DNA from 2 places in the Synechococcus sp. CCY9202 genome. Region 1 is predicted to be linked to the other one. Evidence: predicted binding sites of a transcription regulator. Region 1 holds the regulator's gene; the other holds the start of a gene.

Region 1 (8,405 bases):
CGGCTGGCTGGCCGACCCGGCTGAACGGCGCCGCCTGCGGGACGAACCGGAACTCTGGGTGGAGGCGATCCCCTATCCGGAAACGCGGCTCTACGTGAAGAAGGTGCTGGGCAACCTCTGGAGTTACAGCCAGGGGACTGCCACGATCAGGCCGAAGCCCCCAACGCCTGGCCGTGGGTGCTCAGCCAGCGTCCTGCCATGAGGCCACTCAGCACCAGGATGTTGAGCACCAGAACCATGGTGGTGGAGGAGGGGACCACCCGGATCCGCACCAGATCCAGACGGGCCAGCAGCACGGCCGGCGCCAGGATCAGCACATTGGCCAGGATGTTGAGGTGCAGGAGATAAAGACCGGCCAGGGTGACCAGCAGCAGGCTCACCACCAGGCTCACCACCCGGCTGGCGGCCATGAGCTGCGACAGACGGAACAGGAGTAGATCCGGCATGGTGCAGATCACCACCACCACCACGGCGTGCAGATACTCCACCAGCAGGATGAAGTGGCCGGGACTTGAAAAGCGCTGGCTCAACTCCGGCAGGGTGAGGGTCCAGTGCATGCCGAGATAGACACTCACCCCGATCAGCAGGAGCACGAGGGGAGCCCTGAACGGCAGGGCGATCAGGCGCAGCACTGAATTCATGGCCGATCCAGGGTCATGGCTGATCCAGCACCAGGGCGATGGCCTCGAGCGGGCAGCTGGGGATGCACTGCTCACAGACGAGACAGCGGTCCGCCTCGAAGTTCAGCCTCCAGACCGGCGCTTCGCAACGCAGGGCTCCACTGGGGCAGATGGCGGTACAGATGCCGCAATCGACGCAGCGCTGGGCATCGATCCGGATCTCCCCAGGGGCACGGTTGAGGGCCAGCCCCTGGCTCTCCAGCCAGGCCTCAGCGGCCTCCAGCTCGTCGATGTCACCGGAGAGCTCCACCACCATGGTGCCGCTCTGATTCGGCGCGATCTGGGCCCGCAAAATCTTGGCGGCGATGTCGAAGTCGACAGCAAGCCGGTAGGTGATCGGCTGGTGCACCGCTTCCCGGGGGAAATGCAGCGTGAGGCGTCGTTTCACGGGGCCGCATCCTTCGGGTCGGACGCTAGCAAGGTCTTCAGGTCAGGGCTGACGATGAACTGCCAGAGTGCCGGTCGGCTCCCTGCGGCAGATGGCGAACCCAAGCGATCCTTCCCCGCCCTCGATCCCCCTGGGCCGACGCGAGCGTGTGCTGCTGGCGGTGATCGCCGCGGCGCTGGCGGTGGCGTTGGTGTGGTTACGGGGAGGTCTCCATCCGGAAGCCCCGCTGGAGCAGCTGGCCCGCCGGTCGCTGGATCTGCCGGTGGCCCTGAGCAATGGCCGGCCCAGCCTGGTGGAGTTCTACGCCGACTGGTGCGAGGCCTGCCGATCGATGGCGCCGGCCATGGAGGCGGTGGAGCGGCAGCATCGTGATCGCCTCAACGTGGTGCTGCTCAATGTCGATAATCCGCGCTGGCTGCCGGAGATCGAGCGCTACGAGGTGAATGGCATTCCCCAGCTGGAACTGTTCGACAACAACGGGCAATCCGTGGGCCGCTCCCTCGGAGCCCGCAGCGCCCCTGAGCTCAACGCCCTGGTCGAGGCGTTGATCGATGGCACGCCGCTGCCGCGCCTGGCCGGCGTCGGCGCAGTGAGCACTCTGGCCGACACGGCCCAGGCACCGGCCGTGATGGCGGATCCCCGCAGCCACGGCTGACGCCCTGCCCACCCAAGCACCCACGCCCCTCCCCATGGATCCCCGCTTCCGGGTCGCCCTGATCGCCGCCACTCCCGAGCCGCAGCGGTGCGTCTATGCGGCCATGCATCAGGACTACAGCGAGGGCTTCGTCGCCGCCGACCCCAGCAGCTGGCCCGAGGAGGCCAAGGCCGGGGAGATCTGCATCAAGCGTCTGCTGGCAGGTGAGCGCGGCCACTTCGGACCACTGGAGCATGCGCAGATTGTTCTCAATGTGGGCTGGTTCCCCCACTCGGTGATGCAGCAGGCCCGCACCCATCGGGTTGGTGTGAGCTTCGATGTGCAATCGATGCGTTACACGGGCGAACGCATCTGCCGCGCCGCCGATGGGGCGATGGAGCTGGAGGAGGTGTTCTACCTGCGGCCGGTGGGCTCTTACAGCGACCGTCAGGGCAAGCGCTACCTCTACAGCGAGGAGCAGCGGGCGATCGATCTGCAGCTCTGCCAACAGGCCGCTGAGCGCTACCGCGACCTGCTGGCGGCTGGCTTTGCCGAAGAGCATGCCCGCGGCATCCTGCCATTCGATTACCGCCAGCACTTTGTGGTGAGCTTTTCGCTGCGGGCCTTCCTCCACTTTCTCGATCTGCGGGCCAAGCTCGATGCCCAACAGGAAATCCGCGCCCTCTGCGATCTGATGTGGCCCCACCTGGAGCGATGGGCACCTGAATTTGCTGACTGGTACGCGAAAAGCCGGCTGCACAAGGCCCGTCTTGCCCCCTGAGCAGCGATCCTTCGCCAAACTTGAAGTTGCCTGATCGCCTCTCTACCTAGCAGCTCCCGTGTTCCCTCCCGTCCGCGACTCACTGCTCCTGACCCTGCTCGGGATGGCTGTGGCCACAGGCGGGCTGGCCGGATCGGCAGGCCATGCCCAGATGCTTCTGGATGCGGCAGGTGCCGGATCGGTCCAAGGCATTCTGCAGCAGCAGGGTGGGGCAGGCTATGGCCAAGTCCTGGACAAGATTCGCCAGCGCCTCTCCAACGAGTCCGGGGCAACACTCAGAAATCCACAGAGTGCCGCGGGCTCAGGGAGCAGCAGCACCCCCCCGGTCGAGACCTCCGGGGCGGCAGTGGCAGCACCCACCACAGGCTCAGATCCAGTGTTCTGGATCAACGACCAGCCCGTCCTCCTGTGCAGCAGCGGTTTTCCCTGCCTGGGCGCTATTCAGCGAGCCATGGGGTTGAACGGACGCTCACGGAACAGAGCATGGCGCCATTGATCCTCATGGCCTGGCAGGCCATGAGGACCGCAGAGCAGCAGGATGACGGGCTCTTCATTGCCCGGGCTACCAGTCGGTTCAGACCCTGGCCAGGGTGACCCGCTCGGGCTGATCCTGATACTTTCCGGCACGATCCTGGTAGGTGGTGTCGCAGGGATCGCCTTCGAAGAACAGCAGTTGACAGATACCTTCGTTGGCATAAATGCGGCAATCTGCGCCGGAAGAATTGCTGAATTCAAGCGTGAGATGGCCCTCCCACCCCGCTTCAGCGGGTGTGGTGTTGACGATGATGCCAAGCCGGGCGTAAGTGCTCTTTCCCAGGCAAATTACCGTGATGTTGGGCGGCACCCTCAGCTTCTCCATCGCAACGCCAAGGCCATAGGAATGGGCCGGCAGAATGAAAAAGGCGCCATCGATGTCCTCATGCAGGGGGGCCGGCTCCAGATTGGCTGGATTGAACCGCTTCGGGTTCATTACCGTGCCGGGGACATGGCGAAAGATCAGAAACTCCTGCGACGACAGACGCAGGTCGTAGCCATAAGAGGAACAACCAAAGCTGAGCACCGGCGCGCTGGAGGTCTCGGGTTCGAGATGCCTCACCAGATGGCCCTCAAAGGGCTGGATCATGCCGGCATCGGCCCGCTCCTTGATCCAGCGGTCGTTCTTGAGCATCAGCCGCGGCGCAGTTGGGTGACCTGATCGGCCATGGCCATCAGAGCGGCGGGCATCGCCGGGCCCGTCAGGATGACATCCAGCTGAGCCGGCCGCTGTTCCAGCACCTCGGTGACATCCAGAAGAGACAGATAACCCAGCTCGATCGCCAGCCCCAGTTCATCAAGCACCATCAGATCCACGGCGCCCGCCAGCAGCTGCTGGCGGCTGAAATCCCACACCTCCCGGACAGCCGCCAGGGCAAGGTCCTGCTCGGCTTCAGCCTGCAGGGGAGCCGCAAGGCAGGCGGGCACCGCCGGCCGCAGCCACTGCAGGCGGCCGCAAAGCCAGAGACTGCGGCCCAGCCCCTGATCCACGCCACCTTTGAGAAACTGACTCACCAGGACGCGACTGCCCAGACCCGCCGTGCGCAGGGCCTGGCTGAACACGGCGCCGAAGCTGCCGCGGAAAGGGGCTGTGTGCACCTGAAGCAGCCCTTCGGCCTGAGGCACGGGCCGAAGGGGCACTACAGCGCGAGTCGCTGGGCGGACAGGGTCAGTTCGCTGCTCAGGCCGGGCCTCCAGCCGCTGACCCCGGACAGAGATGTCACCCCGCTGGGAGGGGCGATGGCTGCCCTGGGGGCTGGCAAGACTGGCGGTCATGGACATCCCGGAGGGCGATGGGGCCGGGCGAGCGGATCATTCCGGCCGACCTGGACAGGGACCGAAGCGATGGGATCGGACGCTGCGCTGAAACCTGAATGTAGCGGCATCTGCGCCCTGGACAAGCCACAAACACCATCCCTGGTGGGAACAGACGGTTTCGCGGAAACGGCGGCACAGGCTGCGACAGGCGTCAACAGCCGCACAGGCCCAGAGCGCCAGGGGCTGGCGAGCGGGAGCGGAAGCGGAGGCCCTGACAGCAACCGTGTTGGTTGCTACAAGAAAGAGCAGGGTCGCTCCGTAGCTTCCCAGTTCCTGCCCCGCCGTCATGGTCGGCGCTACTCGCGGCTTCAGCCGTTACGCCCCCCCTCCCCCCAGCGGCTCCGCTGGCACCGGGTCGGGTGTGTCCGGCGGAGCCGGAGCCACCCTTCTCGAAGTGATGCGCGGTCTCGGCGGCAGCAGCGTCGAGACCGTGGAGCGTGGCAAAACCATTTTCTTTCCCGGAGATCCGGCCGAACGGGTCTATCTGCTGCGTCGCGGCGCCGTGCGGTTATCGCGGGTCTACGAATCCGGTGAAGAAATCACCGTGGCACTGCTGCGGGAAAACAGTCTGTTCGGTGTGCTGTCGCTGCTCACCGGGCAGCGATCCGATCGCTTTTATCACGCCATCGCCTTCACCCGCGTGGAGATGGTGACCGCTCCCGCCACCTCGGTCCGCCAGGCCATTGAGCGCGATGCCAGCGTCGGGCTATTGCTGCTGCAGGGCTTGTCCTCCCGCATCCTGCAGACCGAAACCATGATCGAAACCCTCACCCACCGGGACATGTCCTCCCGGCTGGTGAGCTTTCTGCTTGTGCTCTGCCGCGATTTCGGTGTGCCCAGTCAGGAGGGGATCACGATCGACCTGCGCCTCTCCCACCAGGCGATCGCCGAGGCGATCGGCTCCACCCGGGTGACGATCACGCGGCTGCTGGGCGACCTGCGCAACGACGGGCTGGTGCAGGTGGATCGCAAGAAGATCACGGTCTTCGACCCGATCGCCCTGGCCAAACGCTTCAGCTGACCGCCTCCACTCCAACCAGGTCAGCTGAGCAGATTGCGGTAGCGATCCAGCCAGCCCTGCGGCACGGCACCGAAACGCTCTGCCAGACGCTCCACCATCGGTAGATAGTCGCGCGCCATCTCCCGCTGAAAGCCCAGGGGGGGTTCCCGGCCGCCGGCGGCCACGTTGACGGCCGGCGGCAGACGCAGTCGCTCGTTCAAAGGGGGCGCGGCCAGAAAGTCGAACAGGTCGTCGGCGAAGGCTGCAGGATCACTGCTGAGCTGTTCGAAAAAGCAGCAGTGCAACTGAGCGGGCTGGAACACCGCCTCGACGGTCTCGATGGTGCGGAGGTAGTTGGAACGGCTCACGGCCCCGGGCATGCGGGCCTGCTCCAGCAGAGCGGCAATGTCGGCCTCACCGTCGAACTGGCCCTTGCGGACCCGGTTGCGGATCGCCGACCAGACCCTCAGCACGGGATCGCGCATCACGAACACCAGCCTCAGCTCCGGTGCCAGACGCTGCATCCGCTCCCACACCGGCCGCTCCAGGGTGGCGTAGGCGGGGGTGATCTCGCCGACCCGCTTGCCCTGGCGACGTCCCTGACCAAACAGGCGGCAATACCAGGCATCACTGCGCGGCAGGAACCAGTAGCGGCCGAACCAGCGGGGATCGCGGGCGAAACGCTTCAGGTCCCAGAACCTGGCGCGTCGCCGCTCATCGGCGTCGAACACGCCGAAGCGGATCTGGGGCTTGTCAAAGTAGTGGAGCTCCTTGACCGGCGTGAGCCACAGATCCGGATGCTGGCTGAGAACCCTGTGCAGCCAGGTGGTGCCGGAACGCTGGGCCCCGATCACCATGAAGTCCGGAACCATCGCGGTGCAAGCCGGGCGGGCCAGACATTAAACGACCCAGAAGCACCGACCGGACCACAGACATCGGAACAGGCCAAGGATCAGACCCGGCGGGACGCCTCCCCAGACTGTCCGCACCGTGCCGGACGACGGGGTCTGTGCTGCAGGATGCAGCCTTCGGATCCCCCGGATCCGAAGGCTGACAGCGGAACGACGGCGTGGTGAGGCAGCGATGACGGGTTGGTTGTTGATCCTGGTCCTGCTGGTGCTGGGCGGCGTGCTCTCCACCCTCGGTGATCGGCTCGGCAGCCGCGTGGGCAAGGCGCGCCTCAGCCTGTTCAACCTGCGACCGCGCCGCACCGCCGTGCTGATCACGGTGCTCACCGGATCGCTGATCAGTGCCATGTCCCTGGGCCTGATGCTTCTGGTGAGCCAAAGGTTGCGGGTGGGCCTGTTCGAACTGGACCAGCTGGAGCAGAGGCTGCAGCAGAGCCGCGACGATCTGGCACGCAGCCGCCGCGACCTGGTCGGTGCCCAGGCCGCCAGCGCCACCGCCCAGCAGGCCAGCCGCCGAGCCCAGGCGGCCACCAAGCGGGTGGAAGGGGAGCGAAAACGGGCCCAGGCCCAGCGGGATGAAGCGGAGAAGCGGCTGCAACAACTGCGGCGCGAACTGCTGCCCCTGCAGCAGCAGCGTGCCCGGCTGGAGGCCGAGCGCGATCGCCTCAGCCGCGATGTGGCTAACCGGGACCAGGAGATCCGCCGCACCGAAACCGAGTTGGCGGCGGTGCAGGAGCAGATCAAGGAAGGGGAGAAGGAACTCCAGGGCCTTGAAACCAAGATCATCGCCCTGCGCCGCGGCGATGTGGTGATCAGCAGCGGCCAGCCCCTGGCCACCGCCAAGGTGACTCTGGAGCGACCGGAACAGGCCCGGGACGTGATCAACACCTTGCTGCAGCAGGCCAACCGGCTCGCGTTCCAGCGGGTGCTGCCGGGGGAGCCGCCGGACCGCCAGATCCTTCTGGTGCCAAGGAACGACATCGCCAAACTGGAGACTCTGCTGGCCCGCCCCGGCTCCTGGGTGGTGAGCCTGCTCTCGGCCGCCAACGTGCTGCGCGGTGAGCAGCAGGTGCTGGCCTTTCCAGACCTGCGGCCGAACCGCCCCGTGGCGCGGGCGGGCGACGTGCTGGCCACCACCAGCCTCGAACCGGAGGTGCACAGCCCCCAGCAGGTCAACAGCCGGCTGAACCTGCTGCTCGCTGCCGCCTACGCCAAGGTGCAGCGCCAGGGTTCGATCACCGATGGCCTGCAGTTCGACGCGGCCCTGCTCAACCAGCTGGCCCGCTCCCTGAGCGAGCGACCGGAAGATCAGGCGGCCCAGCTGGAAGCCGTGGCCGTGCAGGATGCCGACACTCCCGATCCGATCGTGGTGGAGCTCCGCTGGATCCGGCCACGCAACGGACGCCCCTGAACGCCGTGCCATGGCCACCCACGCCTCACCCGAGCCGAGTGATCGAATCCCTCACGGCGATGCACCGCAGCAGCGAGCCGGACTGGCGGGGTTGGATCCGGGCCGCTGCAAGTGCGGCCTGGTGTGCACCGATGCCACGGGGCAGCGGATTGTGGCGGCGGCGGTGCTGACCCCGGAAGCGACCTGGCACCAACTGAACAGCTGGTGCGCCGAGGGGCTGGTGGCTGAGATCGTGCTGGGCAACGGCACCGGCTGCCGGCACTGGCAGACAAGACTCGCGACGATCGCTGCTGTGCATGTGGTGGAGGAGCATGGCAGCACCCTGGCGGCGCGGCAGCGTTTCTGGGAGCTGTTCCCGCCTCGGGGCTGGCGGCGCTGCCTGCCCCGAGGGCTGCGGCAGCCGCCCCGCGACTGGGATGATGTGGTGGCGCAGTTGCTGCTCGAACGGTTCCTGGGTCGAACCCTGCCGCGCTCCTGATCCAGAAGGGGAGGTCCGGCTCCGCGCTGAGCCCGGGATGCCCAGCCCGATTTCAGAGACTGGCGCGCACGGTGAAGGCGTAGTCGCCGCCGGCCTCGAGCTGGTAATCGGCCTGGAGCAGAAAGCGCAGCAGAGCATCCTGGATCAGGGCGCGGCCCAGGGAGGGCTCCACGTTGAGTTCACCACGATCGAAGGCCCAGCAGAAGGTCCACTGGAACCCGCCGGCGGACACCTCACCCTCCAGCACCCGCTGGCTGAAACTCTGGCGCAGGAC
Region 2 (3,240 bases), on a different contig from region 1:
GCCACATAGTTGGTCAATCAAGCAGGCCAACGATGTGATCTGAGTGAAGCTCCATCAACAGGGCAAAATGTCCTTTTCGAAGATTGAGGTTGGGATCGCGAGGGTGCAGCAAGCATTTGGAATGTCTACAATTCCGCTGATTCTGCCCTCAACAGGTGCACAGCTCAGCAGCATGTAGGCTTGCTCGCCGGTGAAGCCGAACTTCTTCAGGTATTCAATGGCATTAAGGCAGGCGCGTCGGTAGGCGATGTGAACATCCATGTAATGCTGCTTGCCATCAAACTCATCAACGGAAATCCCTTCGAAGACCAGGTAATCGGTGAAATGCGGTTCGACCGGGCTTGTCTTGAACATGGGATTCACCATCCCGTACTTCTCTACACCCCCTTTGATGATCTCCACGTGCAGATCGAGATAGCCCGACATCTCAATGGCGCCACAGAAAGAGATCTCTCCGTCGCCTTGTGAGAAGTGGATGTCACCCATGGAAAGTTTTGCACCCTCCACATAGACAGGGAAATAGATCCTTGCCCCCTTGGTCAGATTCTTGATGTCGCAGTTGCCGCCATGCTCCCGAGGTGGGACCGTGCGGGCCGCCTCGTTGGCTACGCGTTCGAAGTCGGCGGTCGGCAGGCTGCCCAGAATTGCGCTGTTGGGATTCGGTAAGGCCGCCAGCACTGGCTCGCTCCCCGAGAGCCCTGCACCGTAGGTTCGGCGATCTGGTGCCGTGTTGACCAACTCGGTTTCCCTTCGGTTCCATTCCCGCAGCAGTTCATGGGAGGGGGCGCAGCCGATCAGGCCGGGGTGGGTGATGCCAGCAAAGCGCACCCCGGGAATGTGCCGTGAACTTGTGTAGATCCCTTCGAGATCCCAGATCGACTTCGCGGCCTTGGGGAAATGGTCGGTGAGAAAACCGCCTCCATTCTCCTTGGCGAAGATCCCATTGAAGCCCCACTCATCTCCCTGGAGTGCTCCGACATCCAGGATGTCCACCACGAGAATGTCGCCAGGCTGAGCCCCGTTGACCCAGATAGGCCCACTCAGGACATGAACGACTTCAAGGTTGACGTCGGCAACGTCTTGAGGATCATCATTGTTCTTAATCTGTCCATCAGTCCAGTCTTTGCATTCAATCCGGAATACATCACCAGGGTTGACGGACGCGACGGCAGGGATTTCTGGATGCCACCGATTATGGCCAGGCATCTCCTGCTGGTCCATGGGCTTGGTTAGGTCAACCTTGAAGAGTGTTTTTGGCATTTAATTTTGAGGATGAGGATGTTTCATCGACCTCATCTAAGGCGAGGCCTTCCCGATCAACAGTGTCGACGGATACTGAACTGCCGCAAATGGGTTGGCAGCAGTGGGCTCTGCTCGGCGTCGATGTTGCTGCGCAGCCCCGCTGCTCGGTCCGAGCATCACGTGCCAGGGGGTTGGCGCACCTTGCTGTCGTCAAAATCGCCGCGGCGGCAGAGATTATCTTTAAGTCGAGAAGTCCATGCCTGCGGTTTGAGTGGGCCTGTCCCCTCGATCCGACCGTCAAAGTGATAAAGAACTTGCCAGCGGGGCTGTCCACTCAGGCTACGGGCTTGGCCTACCTCTTGTATGGGGTATCCGTAAAGATTGTCATAGGCCGGCCAGTTGGGTGTGTCCTTGATGCTGCAGATCGCATTCAGCGCATAGAGGCTTCCTGCTGAGGGCTGGTCGGCTCCGAACACCCGCACCGCCCCTTTGTACAACCCATTGGATACACCGGGCTGAAACGACTGGGCCAGCTCCACGCGGGTTCCCTCAACCTGCACCAAGGGATCGCCCACTTTGGCGTTCTGTAGCGGCACCTCCCTGGGGCTTCCGCAAGCACCAATCCCAGCCAGGATGAGTACGAACGGGGGGACAGCACGCCACAGGCCTCGCTGCCTGTGCCGGCGGGTTGGTTTGTGTACGTGTGGCCGACCTGGCGCCCCCGTCTCAACCTTCACGCTGTCACTCAAAAGCTTTTGGGACCTTATGACAACCCTCTGCTGGGGTTGCCCGATTTGCCTCATCCATCGCTCAGCAGAAATCGCCAGAACCGCTCCACCTGACTCACGCCTGGCAATGCCTTCGATCCGAGCCGGCTGATCGGGCGACAGTCGAGGCTGTTCAGCAGCAGGGCGCCGTCGCCGCTGGCCAGATCCTGCTCGCTGATCGGGCTTTCCTCGGCCAGGCCATGGCGGAGAGCCTGCTGCCGCATCACCCCGGGCAGGCAGCCGCTGCTCAGGGGCGGTGTGAGCCAGCGATCGCCGCGCCGCAGCAGCAGATTGGCGCTGGTGCCGCAACACAACCCGCCGGCGCTGCTGGGCAAGAGGGCGTCGTCGGCGCCTGAGGCCTCGGCCTGGCGGCGGGCCTGGATGGCGGAGCCATAGGCGAAGGTTTTGCAGCGGCTCAGCAGGCTGGTGGCGCTGCGGGTTTCGCTGGGGCTCACGATCACCCGCACGGGCTCGAAGCAGGGCGTTGTGGTGCTGAGGCTGAGCCAGAAGCGGTGGCTGCTGTGCGAAGGCACGGCGAGGCCGCGGCCGCTGCTGCCTCGAGTCCAGTTGAGCCGCAGGGCGCCGCTGCTGATGCCGCTGCGCGCCACAGCCTCAGCGATCAGGGGAACCAGGCGCGCCTGATCCGGCGGCGGGGCCAGGCCCAGCAGGGCAGCGGAGCGGTGCCAGCGCTCCAGATGGGCCGCCAGCAGATGGGGCTGGCCGGCTTCGATCAACAGCGTTTCAAACAGGCCATCGGCGAGCAGCAGCCCCCGGTCGCTGAGGGGCAGTGCCAGGCCGTCGGGATGGCCCCAGGAGCCCTGGGGGCTGGGGGTGTCGATCCAGGCGATCACGGCCGGGGAGCTGGTTGGATCAGGCGGGCTGGTCACGCCAGCGCCTCCAGCAGGGGCCCCAGCTTCCAGCCCAGCTCCTCCGCCTCATCGTGGGGATCGGAATCGGCCACGATGCCGCAGCCGGCATGGGCCCGCAGGGTGCGGCCCTGCAGGAACAGCGAACGGATCAGGATGCTGCTGTCGAAGCTGCCGTCGTGGGCGAGGCGGAACAGGGAGCCGCAGTAGGGCCCGCGCGGCACCGGTTCGAGCCCATGCAGCCGCCGGCAGGCCCGCACCTTCGGCGCCCCTGTGATCGAGCCGCCCGGCCAGCAGGCCCGGAGCAGATCCACCACGCCCAGCCCGTCGCGCAGCTGCCCCTGCACCACCGAGGTGAGATGGTG

The links. The regulator NtcA, encoded in region 1, controls nitrogen genes in cyanobacteria. The targets are predictions, from matches to a motif close to GTANCNNNNGNTAC.
Region 2: the regulator NtcA is predicted to act here: its motif matches at 1,323-1,336, upstream of fmdA (formamidase).

The regions. Positions count from the first base shown of each region.
Region 1 is NZ_JAYGID010000043.1:48,602-57,006, reverse strand. It holds partial or broken gene VB777_RS06765 (lytic transglycosylase domain-containing protein) at 1-202, shown strand, start outside; gene VB777_RS06760 (hypothetical protein) at 147-641, opposite strand; gene VB777_RS06755 (NIL domain-containing protein) at 655-1,068, opposite strand; gene VB777_RS06750 (thioredoxin domain-containing protein) at 1,160-1,723, shown strand; gene thyX (FAD-dependent thymidylate synthase) at 1,758-2,483, shown strand; gene VB777_RS06740 (hypothetical protein) at 2,563-2,709, opposite strand; gene dcd (dCTP deaminase) at 3,058-3,651, opposite strand; gene VB777_RS06730 (cob(I)yrinic acid a,c-diamide adenosyltransferase) at 3,651-4,292, opposite strand; gene ntcA (global nitrogen regulator NtcA) at 4,621-5,355, shown strand; gene VB777_RS06720 (sulfotransferase) at 5,376-6,206, opposite strand; gene VB777_RS06715 (DUF3084 domain-containing protein) at 6,418-7,653, shown strand; gene VB777_RS06710 (resolvase) at 7,664-8,131, shown strand; gene VB777_RS06705 (DUF3146 family protein) at 8,184-8,405, opposite strand, start outside.
Region 2 is NZ_JAYGID010000087.1:542-3,781, forward strand. It holds gene fmdA (formamidase) at 55-1,260, opposite strand; gene VB777_RS11805 (hypothetical protein) at 1,419-1,805, opposite strand; gene VB777_RS11810 (aminotransferase class IV) at 2,042-2,896, opposite strand; gene VB777_RS11815 (anthranilate synthase component I family protein) at 2,893-3,240, opposite strand, start outside.